DNA from 2 places in the Peribacillus sp. B-H-3 genome. Region 2 is predicted to be linked to the other one. Evidence: riboswitches for the same ligand, from Rfam matches in the RefSeq annotation. Region 2 holds a riboswitch; the other holds the start of a gene.
What was found. Region 2 has a riboswitch for cyclic di-AMP ahead of ACN6MY_RS03250 (cation:dicarboxylate symporter family transporter). Riboswitches for the same ligand answer to the same signal wherever they lie in the genome.
Positions count from the first base shown of each region.

Region 1 (15,564 bases), 1.6 Mb from region 2:
CGCGGGAGCTTCCCATACCGTAATCTTTGCCGGCCAGAACAGCAAGGCTCGTGCCGTCTGCTTTATATTTCATGCATGCATCATAAATCGCCATCACATCGCCTGTCGGATGATATGTCGTAAATCCGCCTTCTGTGCCTGGAGCGATTTGGTTGCGTATCCTGATGTTTGCGAAGGTTCCGCGCATCATGACTTCATGGTTTCCGCGGCGTGAACCGTAAGAGTTGAAATCACGCGGTTCAACACCATTAGCACGCAAATATTTCCCTGCTGGTGTATCTTTTCCAATGGCACCTGCCGGAGAAATATGGTCAGTCGTTACTGAATCACCAAATTTGCCGACTACACGCAGTCCGGAAAGAGGGTTGACTGTTCCAGGCTCTGGAGATAATCCTTCAAAGAACGGAGGATTTTGAATGTAAGTCGATGAAGTATCAAAAGAATATAATGCTTCATTGCTTGTATGAATTTCATTCCAGCGTTTGTTATCATTGAATACTGTTTCATATTCTTTGCGGAACAATTCTGGAGTTACTGTCCTTTTCACAACTTCATTGATTTCATCTTGAGACGGCCAAATGTCATTAAAGTAAACATCGTTGCCGTCTTTATCCTTGCCAAGAGAATCTTTTTGCAGATCCACATTCACTGTTCCAGCAAGAGCATAAGCGACGACTAATGGAGGTGCAGCAAGGTAGTTAGCTTTTACTAAAGGATGAATCCTTCCCTCAAAGTTACGGTTTCCTGATAAAACAGAAGTTACAAGAAGATCTGCTTCTGAAACTGCCGCTTCGATTTCCTCGGCCAATGGTCCAGAGTTCCCAATGCAAGTTGTACATCCATACCCTACAATATTGAAGCCTAATTTATCGAGATACGGCTGCAGGCCAGCATCACGAAGATATCCTGTAACTACTTTAGATCCGGGGGCCAGCGAAGTTTTGACATAGTCCGGCACACTTAGGCCTTTTTCCACGGCATTTTTCGCAAGCAAGCCGGCACCAAGCATAACGTATGGATTTGAAGTATTAGTGCAGCTTGTAATGGCCGCAATGGCAATCGCACCTGTTTTCATTTTCGATTCATGGCCATCAGCAAATTTCACTGTTACCTCTTTATCCAGTTCAGATGCCTCAAGACCGAAACCTTGATTTCCCAAAGGGGCATTAATAGCCTCTTTGAAGGATTGCTGCATTTGGGAAAGAGGAATCAAATCCTGCGGGCGTTTTGGTCCGGAAAGGTTTGGTTCAATGTCAGCCAGATCAATTTCCACAACATCTGTGTAGGTCGGATCTTCTTTATCAGGAGAATAGAATAGTCCATTTTCCTTGCTGTATGTTTCAACGATTTGAATCAATTCTTCATCACGGCCTGTCAGGCGGAGGTAAGCGATTGCTTCACTGTCAACAGGGAAAAATCCGCAAGTAGCTCCATATTCTGGCGCCATATTGGCAATGGTTGCACGGTCAGCCAATGGTAGATATGAAACTCCAGGACCAAAGAATTCAACGAATTTGCCGACAACTCCATGTTTACGGAGAACTTGAGTTACCTTTAATGCAAGGTCAGTAGCCGTTGTGCCATTTGGAAGCTTGCCAGTCAGCTTAACACCGACAACCTGAGGCACTGGGAAATATGATGGCTGTCCAAGCATGCCTGCCTCTGCTTCAATTCCCCCTACGCCCCATCCTAATACACCGATGCCATTAATCATGGTAGTGTGTGAATCTGTACCAAAAACAGTATCAGGGAAGACTTCATGGTCTCCATTTGGAGTTTCAATTGAATGAACTACATTAGCCAGGTATTCCAGGTTTACCTGATGGACAATCCCGGTTGCAGGCGGTACTGCACGATAGTTATTAAAGGATTTTTGTGCCCAGCTTAAAAACTGGTAACGTTCGGTATTACGCTCGAATTCAAGATCCATGTTGACTTCCAATGAATCGAGAGTTCCAGCTTTATCAACTTGTACAGAGTGGTCAATGACCAGATCAACTGGAATTTCAGGATTAATTTTATCCGGATTTTCACCCAATGCAGCCATCGCATTCCTAAGGGATGCAAGGTCAACTACAGCTGGGACACCCGTGAAATCCTGCAGGATAACACGTGAAGGCTTGAATGGCACGTCAATATCTTTTTGTTCGCTAGTTCCCCATTTAGCAAGATTTTCAACATGCTCCTTGGTAATGACTCTGCCATCAACCTGGCGAAGCACAGCTTCAAGCAATACCTTAATGGAGTATGGCAGCCTGGAAACTTTTCCGGCACCTGCTTTTTCTAAAGCATTCAAATTGTAAAAATTGTAGCGTTTTCCATTAAGATCAAATGATGAACGCGCTTGAAAAATATCATTTTTCGTCATGTTTTCTTACCCCCTGTTAGGAATGTCAGATAGTAAATCTGAGCATAAGAGTAAACATGGCCTACAAAGAACAGCCAAGTTTACAAAAATAAATAATTGTTTGGCGAAAAGTTTGAATATTCTCCCATCCTCACTTTTCTCACAATTAAATTTTAATATAGAAATAGATATAAGTAAATATCAAGAAAGTTATTGTTTTTGATAAGTATTCCTTATGGTGATTTGGTTTGGTAATTCCTGAGGCAATTTAAAGCCGGTACCCTAAAGGAAACTTCCATACCGCTCCCTTTTTTATTCACAGTACATATTATTCTAACAAAACAAATTTATCACTTGCATAATTAACTTTTCTTATCACACCCTATAAAACGAAACTTCCATTTCAGGGGGGTTTTACTGCCGGTCTAAATGGGATGAATGGAGGTAATTCTTTTGTCAAATCGAAAAGCTAATCACGTAATCCCTGGGATGAACGATGCAAAAGCCCAAGGAATTGGGGCTGGATTCAATAAAGAGTTTCAAAATGAGCCCTTAACAGAAGAGCAAAAACAAAATAATAAGAAGCGTAAGAAAAATCAGTAACATTAAAAAAGCAGTACCGTCATTCTGCAAATCGCTTCAGGGTGTGCCGTTACTGCTTTTTAGTGGTAATTTAGTATCAATAAAATTAATACATCATACTTTAATATTAATTTTTTTCATACTATAAAATTAAAAGCAGGCTGCTTCACATGAAAGCAGCCTGCTTTTAATCTGTTGTTATCCTTCAGCATTCAATTCGCTTAATATGCCGCTGATATCCTTTTGAAATTGTTCAAGCTGTACTCGCTGATGCTCTGAGGCACTGCCAAGAGCCGTTTGTATCTGCTGAAAAGCTTCGTTTGCTTCCTGTTTCAGATGCTGAAGCTGATGTCCATACCCTGGACTATCAGTGATAATATCAACATAGGCATCCTGGACTTGCTTTACGCTTTGCTGCGCTTCTTGAAAAGTTCTCCGCTTATCCTGATGATTTAGCATATGCAGCACTCCTTTTTTCGTTTTCAATACTATAATGTGCCGACATTCAGTAAATATGTATGTGAGGCTCTTCTTAACACGAAAAAAGCAAGGGGAACAATAGCATAAAATAAAGAAAAAAGCCAATCTTAATAATCAGGAGGGGTAAACAATGAATAAAAACGATGGAAAAGATATCCGAAGAAATGCACCTAAAGGAGAAAAATCAGGACAGCCGGCTCCCTTAAGCGGTTCCCATAAAGTAAAAAATAGGAATCATTCCCGCCAAAAGCATAACAGCGGACATGATATGTAGAAAAACATATGCCCTGCATTGGATAGTTCCTTGAAGTAAAAGGAAGTCATCTGAACATCGGGTTACCTTTCGAAGCTCAAAAAGTAATTGCAGGCTAAATTGCAAAGAATTAGCCTGCGATTTCTTTGCTTATATACGTGCCTCCCTCTCTACACTTCTTATGATTTCACTACATATACTATCCAAAGGCAAAACGGAGGTAAGTGTATGGGGAATCAGCAATCCAATGAGGAACTTGAAAATGATAAAATTGACGAGTGGATGTCAAGGTATTTTTTAGACCCTGTTACCAGCTATCTGGACATAATGACTTTTCGGATGGATTTGTACGAATCAAGTGAGGAATACATCATTGAGTGTTTGCTGGAAGTTCCTCATATGGAATCAATTAGTGTGATTTTCAAGGGAGATACAATTATCGTTCGTGTAAACAAAAAAGTTGCTTGCCAAAAGGAACCGGCCGGCAATTTCTTAGAAAGAAGCATCTGCTTTCCTTATTCTATAGAAAATAAAAAAATCACTGCAGAGTTAGAAAGCCACATATTGACCATTAAAATTAACAAGCATCTTGAAGAAAAAAACAAGAACGATATTCTTTACATTAAAAGCGAATGAAAAACAATTCATTCGCTTTACTTTTGTTTTTCAAGCGGCAGCTACAGTGAAATGAGTGCGCCGATTGCACCGCTGTATTCTCCCCTATCAGGAAAATGCGCCTCACAGCCAAATGCGGCACTTGCCTCTTTCACTGCCTGCTTAAGCGGAATATTGTTAACCAGAGTTCCTCCAATAAAACAGATATCTTTTAAGCGGTTTGCATGCGCAGCCCCTACTGCTAACAATACTGCAGTCTCAGCTATCATGCCCATTAATGATGCAGCGATATCCTCTTTTGCCGGATTGCCCATTTGTGCAGCTTTTCCAAAATTACTTGCAGTAAAATGACCGGGAATAGGCGGGTTCTCTTTTCCATAAATATCCCTGACCTGCAAATCCGCCTGGGACCTGTCACCTTTTGCCGCATATGAAACAAGCTCCTTAAAGTTAGCCGTTCCCAGCAGCAGTGAAGATAAGCCGGTCAGTGTTCCTCCGCCCAATCCGCTGCCTGAAATCCTTTTTGATTCTGTTCCATGTAATAAGTAAATGGATGTGCCGGTACCGATGGAAACCAGGATCTTTGCTGCCGTATTTTTTTCCTCTCTGGAAAGCAGAAAAGCCGCTCCGGATAATGTCATTTCAAATTCATCTGCATAGCTGGCTTTAATCGGGAGCTTGCTCTGCACAAAGGCAGCTTTGCCTCCTGTTAAACCAATTTTTGCTTCGCGGCCAACCATTGCGATCCATTGAAGAAGCATTTCTATATCACTGTAATCATAAGCTTTTACATGAAGCTGCCCCTTTTCTATATATGCCAGTTTTAGCAATGAGCCGCCTGCATCTATGCCGATTGATTGAACCATCACCTTTCCTCCTGTCTTTAATATTAGCCGGTGAAGTGAAACTCTGTCCGGCTGCCCTTTTGTGTTGAAATGACTTCAAGCTGTGCATCTATCCGTTCTTTTAATTCAGGAACATGTGAAATTATCCCTACAAGGCGTCCGCTGCTTTGAATATCCATCAATGCTTCTATTGCCTGATCCAGCGATTCCGGATCCAGCGTTCCGAAACCTTCGTCAATAAACATGGTTTCAAGTGAGATTCCGCCCGAATGTGATTGCACTACATCTGCTAAGCCAAGGGCCAGGGCCAAGGCTGCTTTAAAGCTTTCTCCTCCTGAGAGGGTTTTTACGTGCCGTTCCTGGCCTGTATATTGGTCATATATGGATAACTCCAGACCGCTCTGAATATTTTTCCTAGTCGGATCAATCTTGCGGAGAAGCTGATAACGGCCACTAGTCATTTTAATCAAGCGCAGATTCGCTTCTTTTAATATATCATCAAGGAAAGCAGCCAATACGTATCGCTCAAAAGTAATTCTAAAAGGATTCTGGCCTTTGGAGATTTCATGAAGATGTCCGATTACGGCAAACTTTTCATCAAGTTCCTTTTGCTGAAGCTTAATTCTTTCTAAATCAGCTTTTATTTTGTTATTTTCCTGAATTGCTCCGGCAAGTTTCGAAAACAGCTCTCTGCACTCCGCAATTTGGGAATCAGCTGTTTCGAGCCTCTTTTGCATTCCATTTATATCGGGCATGCTTATTCCTTTTAAAGTTAACTCAAGCTGGTGATAAAGGCCAGTTACCGTATGATATTTTTGTTCATAGGCAATTATTTCGTGCTCTATGGCAACAATCTCAGCTTCTGATTTTTTTGAAGCTGTATATGCGCCATAAGAATCAAACCCCTGCTGCAGCAGCTCCTCCTTAAAACGATTCCTTTCCCCGGCCAGTTCTTCAGCCAAATTCGCTTCATTCCCTGAAAGAGAATGTATGTTAGCGGAAAGGACAGCTTCTTCCTGTATGGCTTTCTGAAGCGATGTCAGTGAGCGGTCCAGAGCCTCCTGGAGCTCTTTTTGCTTATTCTCCATATTTGTACACGCCAGATGATATTTTTCAGGTGTTCTAATTTCTTCAGGAAGGCCATCTTTTAAAGAGGAAAGCTTTGCCCGGGCTTCTAAATAATGCAACCTGGCTTGTTCTTCTTGTGTTTTCAGCTGTTCAGCATCCATTATAAACTTATTTTTTTCTTCTTTAAGCAGTGCCAATTGATTTTCTATTTTAGGCAAATCATCCCTTTTCAGCCGAAGAGCATCTGTCTCTTTTAGAAGAATTATTTTGTTATTTTTGGCATCAAGAAAATACTCGTTGATTTTATCTGCTTGAAAAGCTGAAATCAGCTTTTTCAATTGCTCTGTTTTTTGATCACAGTCCTCCAAAAGTGAGGAATATTTTATATCCGCTTTATAATATTCCGCTTCGGCTTTGCTTTTCTTTTCTTCTGCGAGCTTTAAAATTTCCTGCTGCTTTTTCAGCTGGGCCTCTGAAGGCATGGATAAGCTACTTGCTGCCGGATTTGGATGGTCGGCTGCTCCGCATACAGGACAGGCTTCACCAGGAATCAGTGACTGGGCCAATAAACTGGCCTGGCTTCCCATCCAATTGTGATTTAGCTCCTCCATACGGCTTCTCTCCTGCAAGAGATCGCCTGAAGCCAGGTTTAATGCTTTTTCTTTGTTAATCCGTTCTCTTTCAGCTATTTCCGTCGTTTGAAAAAGCTCCATAAAATAGGTGATTTTATCCAAACGCTCCTGGTTTTTTTCTGTTTCTCTTTCTTTTCCAGCATAATTCACCGCAGCTTGTTCACAATGTCTTTTTTCTGCAAGCAGCTTTTCTTCCGTTTCTTCACAATTTTTCAAACGTTTTTCTGTTGTGGATTTTTTTTCCTCAGTGTCTTTCCAGGATTTTTCTGCCAAAACGGCAGCTTTGCTGTATTGGCTAAATGCCTCCACAGAACCTTTCAGCTGCTGCAAACGGTGTAATTCTCTTGAAACCTCTTCTCTTTCGCTGCTTCTTTTTTTCTCAATTTCATAGTTTTCTTCCAGAAGAACCTTTTTCTCTTTGAGGGTTTCAGCATTTTTCCTTTGTTTATCTAATTCTTGCCGGACTTCATTCAGCTGTTTGCCGATTCTAAGGTAAAAATGCTCCTGCTTTTCTAAGGCAATTGCACGCTGGGCCAGAGCAATGGCTGATTTTTTTTCATCAATTTCAGATTTTCGCAATTCTAAAGACTTTTTTTCCGTTTTCTTTCTTTCAAGCTCTTGAAATGTGGCGATAAGCCCCTCTGCCCGGATTATTTCCGCTTTTATTTCATCCCTTATATTCTGCCTTTGAACATTAGCGACTTCCAGGTTTTGTAAGTTCATTTCATTTTTGTATAATTCTTCAGTCAGCAGCGGCAAGATATTGTTTTCATTGGGATCTTCTGCAGCGATATACATTCTTAATTCTTCGTTATCCCCTGGCTGAATGTTCCTTATCAGATAAACTCTTTCCTGACGGGATCTATCGCTTTGTTTCTTTAATAATGCAGCTTCTTCCTTCAGCTTTTCTTCAATATTTTTATACATTTCTGTATGAAAAAGCTTCTGGAGGATTTGCTCTTTATCTTTGCTTTCTGAGGTCAACAGTTTTCGGAATTCTCCTTGCGGTATCATTAAAATCTGCCTGAACTGGTTCGCATCCAGACCCATCAATTGTTTGATCTTTTCTTCCACTTCCCTGACATTGGAGCCCAGCAATTTTTTGCTGCTTTCTTCTATTTCATACAGTTCAGCCTTTGCATTTACAATTGTAGTGCCTTCGCCCGATTTCTTTCTTCTTTCCTGCTGGGGTGAACGTACTATATAGTAGGTTTTCCCCCGTAATTCAAAGGTCAAGGCAACCTCTGTCAGCAGATCACTTTGGGCAAATTGACTCCGGAGCTCCATTCCATTTCGATCTTCCCCGCTTGCCTTTCCATATATGGCAAAGCTGATTCCATCAAAAATAGTGGTTTTGCCTGCTCCTGTTTTCCCCGAAATTACAAACATGGTCCGGCTCTCAAGTTCTTCAAAATTAATAGTTTCTTTTCCGGCGTATGGACCGAATGCCTGCATGACTAGATGAAGGGGTCTCATTTTAGCGCCTCCTCTTTTTTTACATCCTCAATGACAGATGTCATAGCATCCCGTTTGAACCTATCGAATTCCCTATCTGTCATTTCCCGGTAAAATGTTTCAAAAAGTTCTAGTTCAGACTTTCTATCATCTTTAACGGAAGAAAAAGATTGCTTTCTTCTGCTGTCAATCAAATCCCATTTCCTCTCCAAATGAAGCACATTCGGATATATCTTTCGCAATCTGCTGATTGGATCCAGAATGGCACCTTCATCAAGCAGAGTAATTTTGAGATAATCATCCAGCTTTTGAGACTGATAGAATCCAGGATCAAGCAATTCTTCCATGTGTCCCTCAAGTTCTCTCATATCCTTTTTTGCCTGCACTGGCCGATATGACAATTCAAAGGACCCGTCAGCATCCATATTAATAATAGAAATCGATTTCCTCTGCCTGGCTTCTGAAAAAGAGTATTTCATAAGAGAACCAGAATAGAAAATTTTTGGATCAGAAATGGCATCAGGACTATGTAAATGACCTAAAGCTGTATAATCAAATGCATCAAACAAATCGCTGTTCACACAGCCTGTCCCGCCAACTGACAAGACTCTTTCTGAATCGCTGGTTTTCCCGCCTAAAACAAAGGCATGCCCTACAAGCACGTTAGGCTCGTTAGGATTCAGCGTGTTCTCTATTTTATGAATCATGGCCTGCATCGCATCCTGATGTGAGTGTATACGCTCGTCATCAAGGAGCTGTCTTACCACACCCGGCTCTGTAAAAGGGATACAATAGAAATTAACTCCTCCTACATTCACGGGCAGAAAATTATCATCCAGCTTTCCTTGTAAATAAAGCCCGCTGTGTCTGTACCAGGATGAACCAAATGATAGTCTTTCAGCGCTATCATGATTTCCCGAAATCGCGACAATTGGAGTTTTCATCTCCACATTCAATGTAAATAGCATTTCATCCAGCAAATTAACTGCCTCTGTTGGAGGTACCGACCTATCATACAAATCCCCTGCTATAATAATCGCATCCGGTTTTTCTTCCTCTACAATATTTATGAAATGAAGCAGCGCCTGCCGCTGGTCTTCAGTCATGTGTACTCCATGAACGATTTTTCCCAAATGCCAATCTGCCGTATGTATGAATTTCAAAGTATTTCACTCCGTCCCTATAATGATTTGATTGTATTATAACAAAAAAACAGCTTGGGCACATACGTTCCGGATACACCAACTAATGGAAACTCTGGCTTCATGGCCTGATTTCCAAAAAAAAAGCACACTTTTTTAAGTCTGCTCTTTCCCTTAATTAAAAAGGTTTTCATATGTATGGAGATTCACCTTCCGCTCCAACAGCTTTTTCCGTAAAAATTTATGATCCCTTTTTGGAGTAGCCATGATATATCCCCGGATGACAATATCCTCAGTAATCATAGGAGCCTTCTCTTTTATGGCCAATTCACCGATCTTTCCTGCTATTTTCTGCCTGGCAACATCCCTGAATAGCTCGGGCACTGGACTTACCAAGTCCTCCAGCAGCTCCTTTTGCTGCTGTGGCCACAGCTTTTTAGTCATGCCGACATAATATTCCTCCCAGTCCATGTCCGATTTCCCATCATTTTTCGGCATCCTTTTAAGGAATTTTCGAAACATAAAAAAGCCGCCTATACTCATCATGGATACCAGGACCACTACCCAAAAAAGAATAAACCACAAAAACCACCCATCAAGCATGATGTTTTGCCTCCCTATTATTGCAGAATTTTAATATATATCTCATAAAACGGAGAATACTTTCCAAAGTCAGAACCCATTTATTCGCGTCATTCAGTCTAAGAACCTATTTGTTTTTGGACCTTTCCTGCTGTTTGCTATATAAATATTAATTATTACCATTTATAATTGTTCTTTTCCATTATACTGTATGTTGCCAAAAAACTGAAAGTATAAAAAAATCTTACAAAAGAATGCAATGGGCCTTTTTTCATGATACAACTTTATTTATACTCACAAGAAATATGCAGCATGAAGATATTCCAATATTCAATAAAATTTCTATTTTAAAGGCTCATTTCTTAAAGATTGTTGTTTTGTATTCTGTGAGGCGATTCCATTGTTAAGTCTGTTTAATTGTAGGGTAAGGTGCTAGACTCCTGCTTGGATTAGCGGAACAGGCAGACCCCGCAGGCGCAGCCTGGAGACTCACCGCCCGTCCCCGCGGAAAGTGAGCATCCTGTAGCTGAAATAAACCACCTTGTTACATAGTACCAAAGTTTACGAATACAGCCTTTTTAAAACAGAGCAGTACGTTTCAAAAAAAATGAAGATGCTGGGAGATTAAAATGAAATATTACTTCAAGTTAAATATTGTAAGTATTATATATGCTCTTATCGTATTTATTCCAATTGAACTTATGGTGAATGTTTATAGAATTGGCAGGCTAACAAGCTGGGGGATTAATGCAATTCATTTTTTGACTTTTGTTACGCTTCTAATTGAAATAATTGCTGGCACAATTGTCCTTTATTCCTCATCTAAAAAATGGCTGGGCAGAAGAATAGCAAACCTTTGGACTGCCATCTTATGGATACCCTATTTCATCCTTTTAATTTATGTATTCGTTTCTTTATTTCCAATAACTTATGGTGGAGACGACCCAAATTCAGCCTCTGGCCTTTTCATCATTGGAGGATTAATAGTGTATCCATTTTATATACTAGTTCTTAATCTTTTTTGCAGGACAAGTAATAAAAAAATTTAACCTTGCCTATTGAACAAAATTAAAAGGCTCTTTTCTTAAAGAATGTTGTTTTTTAATAAGTTCTGTGAGGTAATCCCATCGTTAAGGCAGGTTGATTGGAGCGTAAGGTGCGAGACTCCTGCGGGATAGCGGAACAGGTGAGACACCGCAGGCGCAGCCGAGGATGCTCACCGACCGCCCGCGGAAAGCGAGCATCCTGGAGCGGAAATCAACCACCTTGTTCAATAGCAACAAAGTTTACGAAAACAGCCAATTAAAAAGAAAACAGCTTTGCTTATAGCCTGCAAAGCTGTTACAATTTATTACTTTTTTAAATGAAATGGTACTGTGGTCACAACTACATTACGCTTATAAAGCAAGTAAGCGCGAATCAATAGGCTCGACTGGTTATGAAGGATATTATGCCAGCTTTTCTTCGGTATGAACTGAGGAATCAGCACCGTGACCCTGTAATTCGATTCACTGGCCTTATGTTCTACAGTATCAATGAATTTCGTTAACGGCTGAATAACACTTCGATAATAAGAATGCAGAGTAACAAGCCTGACATCCGGCTGCCACTTTTTCCACTTCTCTTCGAATGATTTTTCATCTTCACGTTCAAAAGCAACATAGACAGCAATGACCTGGTCGGCTGTAAGAGACTTTGCATAATTGATTGAGTTTTCAACAACATGTGTCATACCGGCTACCGGCACAATGATGATATTTCCTTCTATAGGAAGGATGGGCTCGCAGGATTTTAAGCTTAGCTGCTCGCCTACTGCATCATAATGCTTCTTGATGCTGTGAAACATTAAAACGATAAGAGGCAGGAAAATCAGCACAGCCCATACCTGCCCAAACTTGGTAATAAAGAAAATCATCATGACCGTAAAGCTGATCAGCGCGCCAATAAGGTTTGTGATTAATTTTCCCATCCAGCCTTTTGGCTTTTCTCTGACCCACTTAACCAGCATGCCTGTCTGCGACAATGTAAATGGAATGAACACTCCCACTGCATATAAAGGAATAAGCTGTTCGGTCTGCCCATTAAAAATAATAATCAAAAGGATTGAAGTAGCTCCCAATGTAATGATTCCATTTGAATATCCTAGCCGGTCCCCTCTCATCGTAAACATTCTGGGGATGAATTTATCTTTAGCCAAATTAAAGGCAAGAAGAGGAAAAGCCGAATAGCCTGTGTTGGCAGCCAGGATTAGAATTAAGGCTGTTGTTCCCTGGATGAAATAATAGAAAATATTCCTTCCAAATGTAGCTTCAGCAATTTGTGAAACGACTGTTTCCTCTGTTTTAGGCGTAATTCCATAATAATAGGCCAAAAAAACAATTCCGGTAAACAGCACAGCTAATAATGATCCCATTGCCATTAATGTTTTGGCTGCATTCTTCGGAGCAGGATCTTTAAAATTGGGTATTGCGTTCGAGATTGCCTCGACTCCTGTCAGTGCAGAACATCCGGAAGCAAAAGCCCTCAACAGCAGGAACAGCGAAATGCCGGCAACAGGGGTCCCAAAATGCGGATGAAGATTAGACGGTACATCTCCGGAAGTGATATGGAATAGCCCGACCACTAGCATTATGAATAATGCAAGCACAAATAAATATACCGGGTAAGCAAGGATTGAAGCTGATTCTGTAATCCCGCGGAGATTCAGTATCGTTATAAAAATTACTAGCACCACCGCAATAGGCACCGTATATGGATGCAGACCCGGAAACGCCGATGTGATGGCATCCGTTCCTGCAGACACGCTAACTGCTACTGTCAGTATGTAGTCAACAAGCAGCGATCCTCCTGCTATTAATCCAGGATTTCGGCCTAAATTTTCTTTAGATACTACATAAGCCCCGCCGCCATGCGGATAAGCGTAAATGATTTGCCTGTAAGAAAGAATAAGTGCTGTCAATAAAAATAGGACACCCACAGCAATAGGAAGGGAGTACCAAAAAGCTACTGCGCTTATTGTTATTAATACAAGCAAAATCTGTTCGGGACCATAAGCCACAGAAGACAATGCATCGGACGAAAGAATCGCCAAGGCTTTCAGCTTATTAAGCTTTTGATCGCCTAGTTCATTAGACTTCAAAGGCCGGCCGATTAAAAGTCGTTTAACCGCTGATAACATAGTACACCACCATATTCATGTTTTGTTATTATAGTACCCTGTATACATAACTTAAATCGCCGGGAGACTATAATTCTAGAGAAGAAGTGATATGCGGCTAAAAAGAGACAAAAAAAATCCGCAAGGCATAAACAAGCAGCCCTGTGGACATAAAAATGCATAGTCACACCAGCTTCACCTTCTTCTCCTATACGCCTACGGAGTTAGCTGTCGGATTTGGGCCAAAGAGTAGCCCTACCTAAAAAATTAGGATTCACCCCAGTGGCAAGAATATGCCACAAAAATGGTTTCCCCGTTCGAATTGATTCAGCGATTTAGAAATATGAAACTGTTGATATCATACCGTGACGTTCTAATTTTGTAAATAAAAATTTTGTTTGGCATTAATTAATTTTATTTATGGATTGCTCTTGAATTTGATGTTAACAAAGCAGATGCTGATAATGATTAAACAAAGTCCCGCGAGAAGGTTTAACGTTATAGTTTCGTGCAGCAGAAATGAACTGCAAAAAATGGCAATGAGCGGAATAAGGAAAGTATAAGAACCTACTTTACTTGCTTCTCCAGAACCGACTAATGTGAAAAATGCAAGCCAGCCAAATGCTATTACAAATACTGAGATAAACAGCAGATTTGAGACAAACGGAACATTCCAGTCAATGTTTCCCCAGTTTTCTGTACTTGAACCCGCAGCCAATAAAAATAAACCTCCTATTAGGAGCTGCAGTGTTACCATCCAGATTGAGTCCACCCTGTCACTTGTTCTCTTGACATAAACCGTTCCAAGACCCCATCCAAGCGCAGAAATAAGCGCAAATAATATACCAGCTGCAGATATGCTTCCAGTAAACCCTCCAGAGCTAATAACAGCGACACCTGCAAAGCCTAACACCAGGCCAGCAATTTTCAGGGGATACATGGACTCCCCAAGCCACATCCATGAAAATATTCCAAGCAACACAGGTTCAATAAATACAATTGCAGAAAAAAGCCCTGCTGGCATATATCCTAATCCTACCGTTTGAAAGCCATAAAAAACGATAATATTAAGAACGGCTGAAATAAGATAAGCTTTCCAGTTTTTCTTGAAGTTAAGCAGCCTGTAACGGGGCAGTGCAACTGCAAGCAGAATGATTCCGCCTAAAATTGTTCGTATTCCCGCAAATAATAGCGGCGGACTATAGCTTAAAGCCATTTTAGACAGCGGCCAATTAATTCCCCACATTATAACAAGAAAGGATAGAATCAAGACCGTCCTTTTTTGTGAAAGTTGTTTCATGTAGATGCCTCCTTTAAAAATCATACTTACCAATATTACTGCAATACGTTAAATTAATAAAATAATAAGCCTGGAAAATTCAATCAAATTTAAAAATGATACATTTTTAACATGTTCACCAGGAATGAATAATCATCCAATATTTACAATGGTATTAAACCATGCATTTTAGGAAGATTAACATGTAAGGAGGTGAAAACACATGGCAAATCGCAGCAGCAACAACAACCAATTGTTAGTTTCAGGTGCAGAACAAGCTCTTGAGCAAATGAAGTATGAAATCGCTTCTGAATTTGGTGTACAATTAGGTGCAGAAACAGTAGCACGCGCTAACGGATCAGTTGGCGGAGAAATCACAAAACGTCTAGTAGCTACAGCTCAATCACAATTAGCTGGGCAAGCAGGTACTCGATAAAATTAAATATTAATGGCTTAGACTGCCTGCACATGCAGGCAGTCTTATTATGTTTAGTTATAGTCTGCAATGTAATTTAAGTTGATCAGGATTGTATCAGAATGCCTTTGTTTTAATTAATTATGTTAACTGCAGTTAAGTTTAATTTTATTTTCCTGTCTGCATGAGGAAATCCGCAGAAAAGATTGACTGAGCCAAATTTTAAAAAATCCACATGTGTTACGTCATTATAGGGCGGCACTGCAGTGTATACGATCCACTTTTATAGTCGTACACTGTCTTCTGAAAATCCCAAATAATTGCTTTGTGCATATTAAAACCAGCATTCAGTTAGCACTTGCATTGTAGCTTCCTGCTATCACAGGACGTCCTGACTTCTCTGCTGCCACACAAGCAACGGTTTTAGCAGAAGTCCTTAAAACCAGCACCTATCCCCTCCAGTCTATATGCTCTATTAAAAACCCTTTAAGGAGGCTAACCGGCAGATCACTTCATGAGCCTTCATTCGTTTCATTCCGCTCCGCGTGCATACTACCCGCTCCAGCGTTTACTCCTTTGCTTCAGTTTATTTTTCTGTAAAAATTCGGGAGTTGGCAGCTGGGATTAGTTTCTTATTTTGACTACTATAAAACTTAGTTTCCATATAAAAAAGACCAGCATTTTTGCTGGCCCTTCGTCTGCTTGGCGGCGT
Region 1 covers NZ_CP183879.1:2,259,575-2,275,138, reverse strand. The annotation lists gene acnA (aconitate hydratase AcnA) at 1-2,368, opposite strand, end outside; gene sspO (small acid-soluble spore protein O) at 2,801-2,950, shown strand; gene ACN6MY_RS11210 (hypothetical protein) at 3,128-3,388, opposite strand; gene ACN6MY_RS11205 (small acid-soluble spore protein P) at 3,540-3,683, shown strand; gene ACN6MY_RS11200 (Hsp20/alpha crystallin family protein) at 3,891-4,298, shown strand; gene coaW (type II pantothenate kinase) at 4,340-5,143, opposite strand; gene ACN6MY_RS11190 (AAA family ATPase) at 5,167-8,298, opposite strand; gene ACN6MY_RS11185 (exonuclease SbcCD subunit D) at 8,295-9,440, opposite strand; gene ACN6MY_RS11180 (DUF2621 family protein) at 9,594-10,022, opposite strand; gene ACN6MY_RS11175 (hypothetical protein) at 10,631-11,050, shown strand; gene ACN6MY_RS11170 (APC family permease) at 11,353-13,179, opposite strand; cyclic di-AMP (ydaO/yuaA leader) riboswitch at 13,357-13,501, opposite strand; gene ACN6MY_RS11165 (DMT family transporter) at 13,577-14,458, opposite strand; gene ACN6MY_RS11160 (small, acid-soluble spore protein, alpha/beta type) at 14,661-14,873, shown strand; rRNA gene rrf (5S ribosomal RNA) at 15,553-15,564, opposite strand, start outside.
Region 1: it holds a riboswitch for cyclic di-AMP, as region 2 does, so the genes downstream of both, ACN6MY_RS11170 (APC family permease) here and ACN6MY_RS03250 (cation:dicarboxylate symporter family transporter) in region 2, are expected to answer to the same signal.

Region 2 (15,564 bases):
TTCACAGATTCTACAGGGGCAGTCAGCTGCGGGCCGTTTACCCATTGTCCCTCTTCAGTTATATAGATAGGATGTATATCAAACTTTTCTAAATCCAGTGCTTTAAGGACAGCATACGCAGTTTGCAGGGAAACATTATGTTCAGCAGACTTTCCGCCATAAAGCAGACCCAGTTTTGTTTTCATTCCAGTAACCTCCATTATTCAAGACAAAAATTAATTTTCAGGCAATATATTCCTTCGTAAGCATTTGCTAATGCCTAGCGCTTGCTATATAGCAAAATTAGGGGCAGCTGTCATGCATGCGAGGAAATTTGACTTTTCTATTGTATCATTTTCTGAAGCAAAGAAATAAAATTTATATTATTCCTTTTTTCTAATTTCACCATTTTTTAACAGCATAAAGACCTGCCACTATTTTATGAAATAAGGGGCACGGCCTACACCTGTTTACCTTTAAAATTAATTCCGTAAACATGCTTGCCTCCATTGGCCAGCCATTCACCATCATGCCGGAGGATGACCTCAAAAAAACCCGGTCACATAAGGACCGGGCTTCATGGGCAGTCAGCCCTGTTTACATTTTTTCGAATGCCGCCAATTCTGCCAGCAGGTATTACAGACCATTATTTCGTCTGATAAAAAATCATTGTTTTTTCAGGACTACGGACCATTCTTTGGTCTTGCGGTTAAACACAACAAGTGCATGGGCGCTATCGTTTTTCGCCTCATTATAGGCTTCGATCATATCATCCATATTTAAATAATCGCCCACAGTCCAGATAGGGATTTCAATGCGGTTCCTTGACTGCTGCACGCCAATCAGCGAAATGGCGATTCCCTCTCCCATAAGAGGCTCCAGGCTTTCGAAAACCTCCAGCGGCACCTGGGGATATTCGCTTTTTTTTCGGATACCTAGCCATGTCCTCTCAACACGAAGGGACTCAAGCTTAATGGAAAGCAAGTTTCCAAGCATTTTATAATATGTATCAAGCGATCTGTAGTACGTTTTATTAAACCATCCATCATCATGGGAAAGATATGCAAAATGGTTATTCAGCTTTCTGAAAAAAGGCTGCCTTAAGTGGCTTTTGGTGTGTCCCAAAAACAGAAGCTCCGCAAGTTCCTTATCTTCTATATCATCAAGAGCTGCTTCTTCTTCAAAGTCTACCCAGCAAAAATCTCCATACTCGCTGACATCCTCTTTAAGCAGATTCATCACACTGTCACTTGGAACATAATCCAAAAGCGTGTTTCTATTGAATTCTCCATCTTCAAACTGATGCTTCAGCAGCAGAAGATTGGAAAGAGGATGCTGCAGGGAATAAACAAATTCCTGAAAGCTCATTCCATAGGAAATCACAAATCGTTCGGAAGCCTGCACATGCATATAAAGAATGTCTTTTCTTTCATTTTTCATACTATCCCTCCGAACTGGCATTTGTCCTTCCTGTTTTCAATAGAATGCCCAAAAAGTCCATTATTGATTATTTTACCAAAAACAATTCCCCTTTGTATAATTTGAATAGGAATTTTCCTGGCGAATCCTAAATCTCCATTACTCAGTGAAGATGTGGCTCAGTTAGCCATCAACACAGAAAGAGAAAAGCAGCATTCTATTGTTCAAGGCATCTTGCCAGTTCGCTTTCGCCAAACAGTCCCCTGCCCGTCTTCACGTCAGACTCTATATTAGCTTTTTAGCAGAGCTAAAAATAAAAAGCCTTCTCTGACAGAAAGCTTTCAAAAAATTCATAAGTGTAATCAGCACTGGCCACTTAGGGGAAAGTCCAGTCTCTATAATCCCCTCTAAAACAGAGCCATTCCTTGTCCTCACTGACTATTGGTTTCTTATTTCTTCATTAACCGCTGGATAGTCACAAGCACTTCATCAAGGACCTCCATGTCGCCTTCTTGAATCCTTTCAACCACACAGCTCTTCATATGGCCTTCGAGCAAAAGCTTTCCTACACCATTCAGAGCAGATTGAGTGGCAGCGATTTGGGTGATCACATCATCACAATAGGTATCTTTTTCTATTAGTCCTTTAATGCCCCTTATTTGACCCTCCACTCTGTTCAAGCGAGTTATCAGGTTTTTTTTAACAGCGTCAGAATGATGGCTCTTTCGGGAAGATTCTCCTGAGCAGCAATCTGCTGCCCCGTCTATCGGCATCACGCTTTGTTCATTAGGGTTTTTTTCACTCATTGCACAGCCTCCCTCTACAAAAATCTTATCATACCCCCCTGGCGTATGCAATGCGCTAAACACTCTTTACTCATGTTCAATATCACTATAATAATTTATCCTTTTTTCTCTGCCGCAGCTCTCATCCCTTTTTCCTTAATTACTCCTATATATCTCGCATCCGGCCGGTAAATAGCATTATCTGACCATTGCTCCATCACATGAGCAGTCCACCCTGTTATTCTCGCCGCTGTAAACGCTGGAGTAAACAATTCATCTTCCATACCTATTGCTTTCATAACGGCAGCCGCATAAAATTCTACATTCGCATAAAGGTTTCTTCCAGGCTTATATTCCTTGAGTAATCTAACCGCACAGTCTTCCACTTCTACAGCCAATTCAAGCCAAGAATTATTTCCGCTTACTCTTTGGGCAATTTCACGTAAAGCAATTGCCCTTGGATCAGCTGTTTTATAAACCCTATGTCCGAAACCCATCAGTTTCTCTCCGTTATTAAGCTTGAGACGGAGTATTCTTTCTATCCCTCCTGACTCTATTTCATTTAATAATTCAATGACCCCGCTCGGCGCTCCCCCGTGCAAAGGTCCTTTCATGGCACCCGCTGCGCCTGTAACTGCTGATGCTAAATCGGATTCTGTTGATGCTATCACCCTTGCCGCAAATGACGATGCATTCATTCCGTGCTCCATCGTCAAAATCATATAGGCCTCCAGAGCATCCCTTTTGGCCCCCAGCCTCCTTTCACCTGTTAGCATATAGAGAAAGTTCTCCACATGATTGAGCGATTCATCAGGTTCAATCTGCAATAACCCTTTATTTTCCCTATATCGCCAGGCAATGACAGAAGGAATGACAGCCATTAGTTCAATCGCCTGCTCTATAACTGGTTTTTCATTAAATTTCCGGGTTCCCATAGACGAAATAACTGTGCGGATGGCCGCCATTAATTCCATATCCGCAGGTAAGGCCTGAAGCATTGCTATTGTTTCAGGCTGCAGCATTCTTTTTTCCTTAAGCATTACCTTCAGCGCATCAAGCTGGTTTCCATCAGGCAATTCCCCGTGCCATATCAGGTAGGCCGCTTCCTCAAATGACCTTGTCAGAGCCAATTCTTTAGCATCAAATCCACGATAAATCAGCAGACCCCTTTCCCCGTCAATCATGCTTATAGATGTTTCAGCAGCAATGATTCCCTTCAACCCTTTACTCATTTTAACTCCTCCTTTTCTACTTATATAATAAGCCGTATAATTAATAGAAAATATTGAATTTTTACGCTAAAGTTGATTACTTTTTTTAATCAGGAGGTTCCTTATGGACTTAAAATGGCTTCAGACCTTCACAGTTGCGGCAAAATATGAAAATTTCCGAAAGACTGCTGAAGAGTTATTTATTTCCCAGCCTTCCGTTACGGTCCACATCAAACTGATGGAAGAGTACATAGGAAGCGAGCTCTTTGAGAGGATCGGGAGAAGGGTCCAGCTGACAGCAGAAGGAAGACGCTTCCTGCCGTACGCAAAAAAGCTCCTCGCCATACATCAAGAAGGCATTGAGGATATGGAAGATTTCAAACAAGGCCGTTCCCGCAAGCTGACTCTTGCCATATCACCATTAATTGCTTCTTCCATCATGCCCTCAATCCTGAAAAAATACATGGTCCTAAACCCTGACATATCTTTGGAAATTCAGGTTATGGAGTCTAAGGATATCCCCGCTGCGGTATTAGAAGGACAAGCTGATTGCGGGCTCTCGAGAATGCTGATTGTACACACAGAGTTAACCTGTTCACCGCTTTACGCGGATCCTGTCATCATGATTGCCCCGCATGATGGCTGGTATAGCGAAAGCAGCCCGCCGGTCGATATGGAGGAATTGTTGCGGCAGCATAAGATTTTAACTCATAACCACCCAGAATATTGGGGAGATCTGCTGAAACAAATCAAGAAGAAATACTCTTATGTCCAAACAATGGTAGTGACACAGATTGAAGTGACGAAACGATTCATTGAAGAAGGACTCGGAATTTCCTTTTTGCCGTCCTCTATCGTCAGAAGGGAATTACTTGAAGGCAGGTTTTCGGAAGTATTAACAGAAGAACTTTCCCTTCCAGTTGCACGCAGCTATTTCATTGCCAAGTATCAGCATGAAGAGGGCATGCGCTTCCGCCAATTTCTGTCTCAGTTTTACTATCAGTAAAAGCCAAGCAGCCGGGCACCCATCACAAAGATAGATTTCCGCATCCTGCTTATGCGTTCAGACTCAGTTTCATGGGCCCATACAGCACATAAAAATATGGCGCTGGTACCAGATTGAACGTGGCAGCCATAAATCGAGTAGAGGGAAAATAAGTCATTTATTTTCACCCCTCTCACAACACCGTACGTACGGTTCGCGTATACGGCGTTTCAATTTATATCACAGTGTGTACTTTTAGATAATGTTCTAAAGCAGAGGGGACTCCCCTCTGCTTTAGTCTTTTGTTTGAGATTGCTCTTTGGACGACTTTTGATAATCCTATGAATCGGTAACCTTTTCGACAGTATGTTAATCCTTTCGCTTCTTCCTCCGGAATCCCTAGTTGAATAAGCGATTTGATTTGTTTCTTCGTTACTTTCCATTGCTTCCAGATGATGACCCTAATTCTAGAGCGAAGCTTTTGGTCTATTCGTTCAGTCACCTTTTTCATGTTTGCCACTCTGAAGTAGTTTACCCATCCAAGTATCACTTGTTTCAGTTTCAATATTCGGTAGTCTAGTGGAACACTCCAGCTCCGTTTTGTCAGTCGTCGAAGCTTCCTTTGAAACTTCTGTACCGAACTTGGATGAGGTTCCACTTGATATCTCTTGTTTTTAATGTCGTAATAATACCCAAATCCTAAGAATTTTAATTCTTTTGGACGTGAGATTCTACTCTTCTCTACGTTGACTATAAGACCTAATTTCTCTTCTATAAATCTCACGATTGAGTTCATTACTCGGTTCGCTGCTTTTTCACTTTTCACAAAGATAAGGGCATCATCTGCGTACCTCACGAACCTTAGTCCTCTTATCTCTAGTTCCTTATCAAGTTCATTTAACATAATATTACTCAATAGTGGACTGAGGTTTCCTCCTTGCGGAGTACCGACAGGTGTGTCTTCATATTTTCCATTCACCATGACTCCACTGACTAAGTATTTTCTGATTAACGAGATGACATCTCCGTCTTTTATTGTGTTGGATATAATTCGCATGAGTTTATCGTGATGGACGGTATCGAAGAATCTTTCAAGGTCAATGTCGACTACCCAATCATGACTATCATTCAAAAATTCCAGGCTTTTAATAATCGCCATTTCACAACTTCTTTTTGGTCTGAAACCGTAACTGAATTCGCTGAACTGTTCTTCAAATATCGGACTGAGACTTGATGAATGGCTTGTTGAATGACTCTGTCCACTACTGTTGGTATTCCCAATTTGCGCACCTTTCCGTTTTCTTTTGGGATTTCCACTCTTAAGGCAGCTTGTGGTTGGTATTTTCTTGTTCTGATGCGCTGACGCAGTTCATCCTTATTCTCTTTCAGATATTGCTTTAGTTCGTCGACTGTCACTCCATCGATCCCACTTGTACCTTTATTTTTATAAACACGTAAGTAGGCTTCATTCATATTTTGATTTCTTAGAATCTGTTCTAAAAGTTCCACACTCGTTTCTCCTTCCCTCTCACGTAGTAAGTGATAGCTCCCTTTTGGTTATCCTTTGAGATACGCTCATACTTTTACCATTAACACATTCGGAGTTTTCGTCACTCACGCATTCGTGGTGTTGAAACACTATAAATTGTTCAGCCCTTCATGAAATTATTTCACTACTATGGCTTCTGCTGACTTCTTGCGGCTAACCTTTTTCGACTGTACTTCTGTACATCCGCAAGACCTCCCAGGGTAAGACAACTATCTTTCCTCTTTTGCTCGCCTGATTTACCCTACAAAGTTACGCACATCTTTTGGACTTTAACTTGTTTGGGAGTCTCGTCCCTTTATAGAGCCTTAGTATCAGGTTTCTGTTCGTCGAGTCAAGATTTTATTCCACGCTTCCTCCAGCCCTTACCTCACGATAAGTACCTTGCGCTTCCTTAGTGGTTGGTCGATGTGTACCCCCACAGTGGACTTTCACCACCTAGATAGTTGCCATGCCTGGCACACCAAAAAAAGCCCGCATCTCTTAATGCAGGCCATCCTAAGATGAACCGCATTAAGAGATACGAGCTTTTTTACATTTATCCGTTAACCTTCTCTGCCGCATGGACATTTCTATTAGGATCGAATTTGCCTTCCCATTTCGAAATAACAATCGCAGCCAAGGAATTTCCTACTACGTTTACAACGGTACGGCCCATATCCAGGATGCGGTCAATACCTGCAATAAACGCAAGTCCTTCAACTGGAATTCCTACAGAACCAAGTGTGGCCAGGAGAACAACGAATGAAACTCCAGGAACACCAGCGATTCCTTTTGAAGTAACCATTAAGACAAGAACCAATGAAATCTGCTTGGTGATGCTCAAATCAATCCCATACATCTGGGCAATGAAAATGGCGGCAAGCGATTGGTAAAGTGTAGAACCGTCCAGATTGAATGAGTAGCCAGTCGGAATAACGAATGATGAAATATGCTTCGGACAGCCGAGCTTCTCCGTTTTTTCCATAAGCTTAGGAAGCACTGATTCAGAACTCGCGGTAGAAAATGCTAATATTAGCTCTTCTTTCAATGATTTAATTAATTTGAAAATACTGAATCCCGCTATTTTTGCAACAAGCCCCAGCACAACTATTATAAAGAAAAACATTGTTCCATAAACCGTAATGATGAGCTTGCCTAATGGTATAAGTGAAGAAAGCCCAAACTTGGAAACTGTTACACCGATAAGCGCAAATACGCCAACTGGCGCCACTTTCATAATCTGGTTTGTCATATAAAACATGGCATCTGCCGTTCCCTGGAAGAAGTGAATCACCGGTTTCCCTTTTTCGCCTATGGCCGAAATCGCAAAACCAAACATCAAGGCAAAAAAGATAATGGCCAGCATATCGCCATTGGCGATTGCCGAGATTGGGTTCGCAGGAACTATATTAACGATTGTATCAGCAAACGAATGCTGTTCAGTAGTTTTTGCTGTGTCAACATATGAGCTAATGTCTGTTTTACTTAAGTGTCCCATATCTACACCGGCACCCGGCTTGAAGATATTTGCCGACAATAATCCTAATAAGATAGCGACAGTCGTAATAATTTCAAAATACAAAATCGTTTTACCGCCAATTTTCCCAAGCTGTTTGATGTCCCCAACACCTGCAACAGCAATGATAATACTTGAAATAACAATCGGTACAACAATCATTTTAATTAAACGGAGAAAAATGTCTCCAATAGGCTGCAAATATTTAGCTATGTCAGAGTTTCCATAAAAAATGGCCCCTACAATAATTCCAATCACCAGACCTATAAATATTTGCCAAGCTAAACCAATTCGTTTCATCTACATCCTCACCTTCTGTAAAATTCTATTGTGGAAAAGAAATTTGTCTCGGTAAGGGAAACAAATAGATGTTTTGGTTCAAAAAAAAGACACGTAGGGTGTCTTTTCATGCGAACGAAATTCACATACTGTTCCCTTTAAGACGCTGACGAGGTTAGCTGTCGGGTTAGGGCCCGGAAACACACATTAGCCCTTTCTGAAGTCAGAATTCACCCCAAGCGGAATACACCGCAAAGTTGGTTCCCCCGTTCTCAATAACAAGATTAAGCGGAAATTGAATTATAATAAAATATTATCCTATAAAAGCAAATCTGTAAATCCTTTTTGATTATAACTACCCGCAGAAAATGCTGGATAACAGACAGGATTTCCTGCCGCAGCAAAAAATCATCTGATCGCTGCCCTCAATAAAAAAATCTCCTCATGCTTAAAATGCAGCAAGAGGAAATGCCCAAAACACCAATATTAAAGATCTATTTTTCCAATAAACCAGTCAATAGATAGCGGATTGTTAAGTGCTTGGCAATTTTTTTATAAGTTGGGGCTCCATTTTCGCTGACTAATATAGGAGTAATAAACAAACTATGATCCTGAGGCGTTTTACATGGTGACACTACAGCAAATTCGCCAGCAGTCAAACCGCTTTTTATTTCCTGCTTCCCTTGAGAACGAAGGCCTAATTCAACATATTGGTTATTTATATACCCTTTTGGGTTTATTTTATAAACATGAGGCTGCTTTTTTACATGCACAGCTTCCTCTTCGATAGCTGATACTCTTTTTGCATTTTTTGCTGTGACGGTTAGAGAAACATTGGAACCAATAGGAAGCTCCCTTTGGGTTTCTTTTATGCTCCCTTTAAAACGGTAGGAATTTTTGGAATTGACGGAAGGCTCCTTAACAGGGTAGGCATTAATTTTCACGACCGTTCCCTTAAGCGGTCTTTTTAATTCCGGTGATTTGATGGTTATCATCATCCCCGTTTTGGCCATTCTAAATTCTTTTTCTGATAGCACACCTTCTACCGAAGGTGTCTTGGATGCAATTGTAAGAATAGGATTTTTCAAATTTTTATTGATTTTTTCCACAATTCCATCTGCCTGGCTTGCTGCGGCTGCGGTATTGCTTTGTTCATCCATGAAGGCGAGCTGTTCGTCAAATCTTTTCATTTGTGATTCAAGCTTAGTCTTTTCTAATTCTTGTTTATAAATTTCCTGTTCAATCGCGCTTAGGATTGCCTGATTAGAGGCATCAGATGCAAGATTGAGGTTTTTATTTATATCTGCATTTTCATCTGTAACAGGCATATCTGCTGTAATGGTTTCCTTATAGCTCTCAAGCTTGCTGATGTATGCATCAATTCCATCCTTGTCGCCTGCAGCCTGGGATTTTTCTGCTTCAAGATTTTTTTTGATCCTGTCTGCTTCTGGAGAAGTATATTGAAAAAGTGCGGTACCTGCACTTACGTCATCGCCTTCTTCAACAAGGAACTTCTGAAATTCCTTGCCGTTCCCGCCGTTAAAGTAAACCGGATACTCATTATTTGGTTTTATTACGCCAGAAGTGTGAAATGATTTTGTCAGGTTCTCTTTTTTGACAGACGACCATTTGCTGACAAAGAGCGTTCTTTCCACTTTGCTGTTTTCTTTTACAATTAAATACACATTGATACAAATAAATAATAATGCCGCCAATAGAATGATAGCTTTGTACTTAGTTTTCATAATCTCCACAGCCCCTTACAGAATCACACTAACATCAAGATAAGCGAGGAATGCTCCTGCTGTCCAAGTGATGATAAAAACCAATGCAACCGACAGCCAAACTATTAATCTGCTTTTCTCTGACAAAAATTTTAAATAGTAACAGGTTAGCGCAATCATAGTAAGCTGGAACAGCGTAATACTTCCAAAAAAGTGAATCAAATACTCATTAGAAGTAAAGTGCTGGCTTATTACCCCGAATGAAAAAGGGTTTGCATCCTGATTTACGTTCAGGAAAATGGAAATCGGTACAAGCAGCAGCTTTTCCAGCAGATATAAAATGAATACGATCATTTGGACCAGCACAATTTTTATGTATGCAATATCCAGCAGCATCCAGTAAACCAAGGATGCACCAAAGAAAAATAGAGAGGGAAACACGATTCCCGCTGCCAGCTTTCCATATAAAAACAGCATTTTCGCTGCTTCATACTCCCCTGGTGTCATCTTAGTCAGCTCTTTGGAGATTGATTCTGCCCCTAATCCAAAATATGCTCCAACTCCATAAACCAGCAAGCTGACAGCATACAGCATGAACAAGGAAGGGCCAAACCGGGTCACGGCTTCCGCCTCTTTTAATTGATACCTGCTTGAAGCCGGATGAAGCAGGCCTTTCACAAATTGCATTTGATAGATCATTTATGTTCCCCCGTAAACTTGAAAATAATGTTATCTCTTATTTTAACGTAAAACTGGACAAAATGAACAAACGAATGCTGTAAACTTTATGTTAATTTTATTGTAACCGCCGCCACTGAAGACATCCGCAGGTTAAGCTTCTGGTCCGCACAGCATAGGGAGGTGGTTTTGCAGGACTTGAATATTGGCAGGTGTTTTCAGATAAATCTCTCCATCTGTGTCTGCTTCCATTTCCTGAGAGGTTTGAATTTTAATATCACTTGCCTGAAGATACCATACACCCGAGTCAGGTTCTGCGCTTTCCGCTGCCAGCCTTTTCATTGCTAGAAGTTCTTTGAATACTGCTATGTTTGATTTCTTAAGAATGACGATATCCATTACTCCATCCTGGCTATCGATCAGGGGAAATGGAAGCAGGTTTGTCCCAATGTACTTTCCGTTGAGGACGAGAATCATGATTGCTTCATCCTCTATCGTTTTTCCGTCATACTCCATTGTGAAGGAAAATGGTTCATTATCTCCAAGCGTCCGAATGGCACTTAAAAAATAGCCGATTTTCCCAAAAAGGTTTTTCTCATGTTCATCAATGTTGCTCGAAGTATCCGTAATAAGTCCGATTCCCCAAAAATTCAAGAAATACCTATCTCCGGCTTTACCGACATCCACTTCCTTTATCCTGCCCGCCATCATTTCTTCAGCTGCTTTTCCGATTTTTTGCGGCAAATTAAGCGTCCTCGAAAAGTCATTGCAGGTACCGCCAGGTAAAATGCCTAAGGCAGGCCGCTTATTAAGTACAGACAAACCATTGACACATTCGTGAACCGTCCCATCTCCTCCAAGGACAAATACTACATCCATATCTTCCCCGAATTCCCTGCATATCCTTTCTGCATCACCGGCCTCTTTGGTTTGAATAACCAGAAACTCCTCAATATTGCACGAAAGGACCGGCAGGCATTCTCCCAAATTCTTTTCAAGCTTTCCGCCGCCGGCATTTTGATTATAAACCAGCAATCCTTTTTTCCACTTCATCGTCCCGCCTACTTTCTGCTTTTCAAAATGTATATGTCTAACGCTTTCCAAAATCCTTGAATTTAAAACATTATTTATTGTTCAGAAAATACCTTGCTCTAATGCTTTATTATTATTATAAACTTTTTTTGTAAAAAAACCCCAAACCATTCCAAGCATTCAAATGACCTAAATAATAGGGTTTTGTATATTCAGCAGCATGTCTGGCAAACTAAAAAAAGACAGCTTAATGCTGCCTGGTTAAAAAAGGTACCCTTTAAGCCGCTTCTTCAGCGTAAGGAGAGATGGATCTTTCAGATTTATTTTTTCAGCCATCAAAAGAAGGCTTTCTAAAATAATTGAATTGGGAGATGTTTGCTCCAATTCGTTTTTTATAGCCTGGAGTGTTTCTAGTTCTTTTTTCTTGCTGGGGCTATGGGAATCCCCACTGGAGATAACCAACTCAATCGCTTCATTTACAGCTTCCCTAAGAAGTGCCAAGGTATCCTCCGTATCTGCGGCATTCGGAAAAGCAATATCCTTAAGAAGCGACCCCTTTTCATCCTTCAGTCCTTCCACTATGGAATCCAGGCGATTCAAGAGAAATTCAGGGAGCCTTCCACTGTCATATTCAGCTTTCTCATCCATTAAACTCAAAGACATGTAGGATTTAAAAACGCCATCGATCATTATGGCACAATCAGGAATATATTCTTCCTTCAATTGAGGATAGAGGCTTTTCATCTTTTTTTGGAGCCATAAAAAATTCCCTTTTTGGATCATTAATAAAAACTGATCCAGTTCTTCAGTAATATGGTGCATATGTTCTTTCATCAGCATCTTAATAAATCCAGTATTCTCAAGCATCCGTTTTATTTGAACAGAAAGCTGCTTTGCAAATTTTGCTCTTTCACCCAAGGAATCGTCACTTTCTACAGAGGATAATTCACCCTGGATTGATTCATAGAAATGAGTAAATATAAAAAGCAGCAATTCGTCCTTTGATTTAAAGTAATTATAAAAGGAACCCTTTGCCATCCCGCACTTATCCACGATTTCTTGTATCGAGGTGGCATGATACCCTCCCTCAGCAAATAACGCTAAGGCCGCTTCCATAATAAGCCTGCTTTTTTCTTTCATAGAACATCCACCTAACATCCATTCAAATGAAATGACCATTCAGTCACTATGTCTCCCATTGTATATGATATATTTACAAATCTCAATAGAGCCTACAGTCGAGGGTATTTATTATTGCATTGAAACATTAATTCCTATATATTCTAGAAGTGACTAGTTGGTCATAAATTTGATCACGGAGGAATCAGATTGAATTCGATTATTAAGTTTTCTCTTAAAAACAAACTGGCTATTTGGCTGCTGACAATCATCGTCGTTGCCGCTGGGATATATTCCGGTTTGAATATGAAGCTCGAAACACTGCCGAGCATATCAACACCGGTAATCAGCATATCCACTGTTTACCCTGGCGCCGCCCCGGATGAAGTAGCGAATAAAATTTCTGAACCGATTGAGAAAAGAGTCAGCAATCTCTCAGGAGTAGATATTGTCAGCTCATCATCCATGGCGAACGCATCTTCCATACAAATAGAATATAACTATGACAAAGATATGGACAAAGCTGTGGATGAAGTCAAAGAAGCTATCTCAGGACTGGAATTGCCAGAAGGGGCACAGGAGGCAAAAGTTTCGCGCATCGACTTCAACGCTTTCCCTGTTATTGCCTTGAGCGCAACAAATGCTGGGACCGGCCTGACTGAATTGACAAAGCAGGTAGAAGAGGACCTCGTCCCTAAACTTGAGGGGATTGACGGAGTTTCAGAAGTGACTGCCTCAGGACAGCAGGTCCAGCAAGGGTCATTAGTCTTCAAAAAAGAAAAGCTTGCACAATACGGTCTTGACGAACAAACCGTCAAACAGATTATCCAGGGTTCCAATGTTTCAGTGCCTCTTGGATTATTCAATTTTAAAGATAAAGAAAAAACCATTGCTGTCGATGGCAACATCGGCACTCTTAAAGACTTAAAAAACATTGAAATTCCTGTTTCACCTAAATCTGCAGGAACTCAAGGGATGCAGCAGTCCCCGCAAGGAATGGCCGGACAAGCGGCTCAAGGCCAAAACCAGCCATCTGCAGCCTCCCAGCCACAGCCGAAGCTGGCAAAGGTTAAGCTTTCTGACATCGCCGACATCAAAATTACCGGCCAGGCTGAAACGATTTCCAAAACCAACGGACATGATTCCATCGGGATTCAAGTAACCAAATCTCCAGATGCGAATACTGTCAATGTTGTAAACGACGTAAAAGCTGAGCTGAAAAAATTCGAAAAGGATACGCCAGGATCAAAGATCCACACAACCTTTGATCAGGGCAAACCAATTGAGCAATCAGTAAAAACCATGCTTAACAAAGCAATTGTAGGCGGAATTTTTGCAGTGCTGATCATTTTGATTTTCTTAAGGAATATCCGTACTACACTTATTTCAGTCATCTCAATTCCGCTTTCATTGCTGATTGCTGTTCTTGTTTTAAAACAATTCGACATCACCTTGAACATCATGACTTTAGGAGCAATGACCGTAGCAATCGGGCGCGTAGTCGACGACTCCATTGTTGTTATTGAAAATATATTTAGAAGAATGACATTGAAAGACGAAGAATTAAAGGGCGGCGAACTCATCCGTTCAGCAACAAAAGAAATGTTCATTCCAATTTTCTCATCTACCATTGTAACGATTGCAGTCTTTTTGCCGCTTGCCCTTGTTAAAGGACCTGTAGGCGAAATGTTCCTGCCATTTGCCTTAACAATTGTTTTTGCATTGCTGGCTTCCCTGCTTGTTGCCATTACCATTGTTCCTTCTATGGCCCATTCTTTATTTAAAAACGGCATAAAAGGGAAAAATCACGAAAGCAAGCCAAGCAAATTATCGAATTCTTACCGAAAAGTACTGAACTGGTCTTTGAACCATAAACTTATTACATTTATCATCGCCATTTTATTGCTGGCAGGCAGTTTATTGCTTGTTCCAAAGATTGGCGTCAGCTTCATTCCATCGGATGAAGAGAAAACCATGATTGTCACGTATAAACCTGCTCCGGGAGAAAAGAAATCAGATGTTGAAAAAGCAGCCGCCAAAGCTGAGAAGTTCTTCATGGATAAAAAACAGGTAACCTCTGTGCAGTACACAATCGGAGGGGAAAATCCGATGATGCCCGGTTCCGGAAATTCAGCGATGCTGTACGTCTCTTATAAAAATAACACACAGGATTTTGAAGCTGAGAAAGACAAATCCTTAAAACATCTTACCGGATTCAGCACTGCCGGAACATGGAAATCGCAGGACTTCAGCGGCACAGGCTCCAATAATGAGCTGACACTTCATGTTTACGGAAAAGATCTGAACCAAATAGAGCCCATTGTCAAAAAAGTGACCAAGCTGCTGAATGATAACAGCAGCCTAAAAGATACCGACACTACTCTTTCTGCGTCTTATCAGCAATACACGCTTGTTGCTGACCAAAGCAAACTGAGTGATCTTGGCTTGACTGCTTCACAGGTCGCGATGGCACTTTCTGCAACAGGTGAAAAAGAAACTTTAACAACCATCAAAAAAGACGGAAAAGATGTAAATATCTATATTGAAAAACAAAATAAACAGTTCCAGGATAAAAATGACCTAGCTAGCAAAACCATTACATCCCCTCTTGGAATGGAAGTTCCGCTAAAAGAGGTTGTCAAAATCAAAGAAGGAAAATCACCGGATACCGTAACCCGCCGCGACGGAAAAAGGTATGCTGACGTTACCGCCAAAATTAAAGGCAAAGATGTTTCCAAGGTCACCAAAGAGGTTCAGGATAAGATAGATAAACTGGACTTGCCTGCAGGAGCGAGCGTTTCCCTGGGCGGAGTTTCCGAACAAATAGGCGATTCATTCAGCCAGCTTGGACTTGCCATGCTAGCTGCCATCGCGATTGTTTACTTGATTCTTGTCATAACCTTCCACGGAGGGCTTGCACCTATTGCCATCCTTTTCTCTCTGCCATTTACTATTATCGGCGGATTGGCCGGATTATTCCTGGCAGGTGAAACGATCAGTGTATCTGCATTGATTGGCGCACTGATGCTGATTGGAATCGTCGTGACCAATGCCATTGTCCTTATAGACAGAGTGATTAAGAAAGAAGAAGAAGGACTCAGCAAACGCGATGCCCTTCTAGAAGCTGGAGCAACCAGGATACGTCCAATCCTTATGACAGCCATCGCAACAGTGGGAGCACTCATTCCGCTTGCAATCGGCACTGAGGGCGGAGGATTAATTTCAAGAGGACTGGGCGTCACCGTAATTGGCGGCTTGATCAGTTCCACGCTGTTAACTCTTGTCATCGTCCCTGTCGTATACGAATTC
Region 2 covers NZ_CP183879.1:672,300-687,863, reverse strand. The annotation lists gene ACN6MY_RS03285 (D-alanine--D-alanine ligase) at 1-185, opposite strand, end outside; gene ACN6MY_RS03280 (hypothetical protein) at 646-1,419, opposite strand; gene ACN6MY_RS03275 (metal-sensitive transcriptional regulator) at 1,848-2,204, opposite strand; gene ACN6MY_RS03270 (citrate/2-methylcitrate synthase) at 2,300-3,415, opposite strand; gene ACN6MY_RS03265 (LysR family transcriptional regulator) at 3,519-4,400, shown strand; gene ACN6MY_RS03260 (reverse transcriptase domain-containing protein) at 4,615-5,598, opposite strand; gene ACN6MY_RS03255 (hypothetical protein) at 5,508-5,888, opposite strand; gene ACN6MY_RS03250 (cation:dicarboxylate symporter family transporter) at 6,464-7,723, opposite strand; cyclic di-AMP (ydaO/yuaA leader) riboswitch at 7,852-8,003, opposite strand; gene ACN6MY_RS03245 (efflux RND transporter periplasmic adaptor subunit) at 8,197-9,447, opposite strand; gene ACN6MY_RS03240 (hypothetical protein) at 9,463-10,125, opposite strand; gene ACN6MY_RS03235 (YegS/Rv2252/BmrU family lipid kinase) at 10,258-11,157, opposite strand; gene ACN6MY_RS03230 (TetR/AcrR family transcriptional regulator) at 11,398-12,276, opposite strand; gene ACN6MY_RS03225 (efflux RND transporter permease subunit) at 12,466-15,564, shown strand, end outside.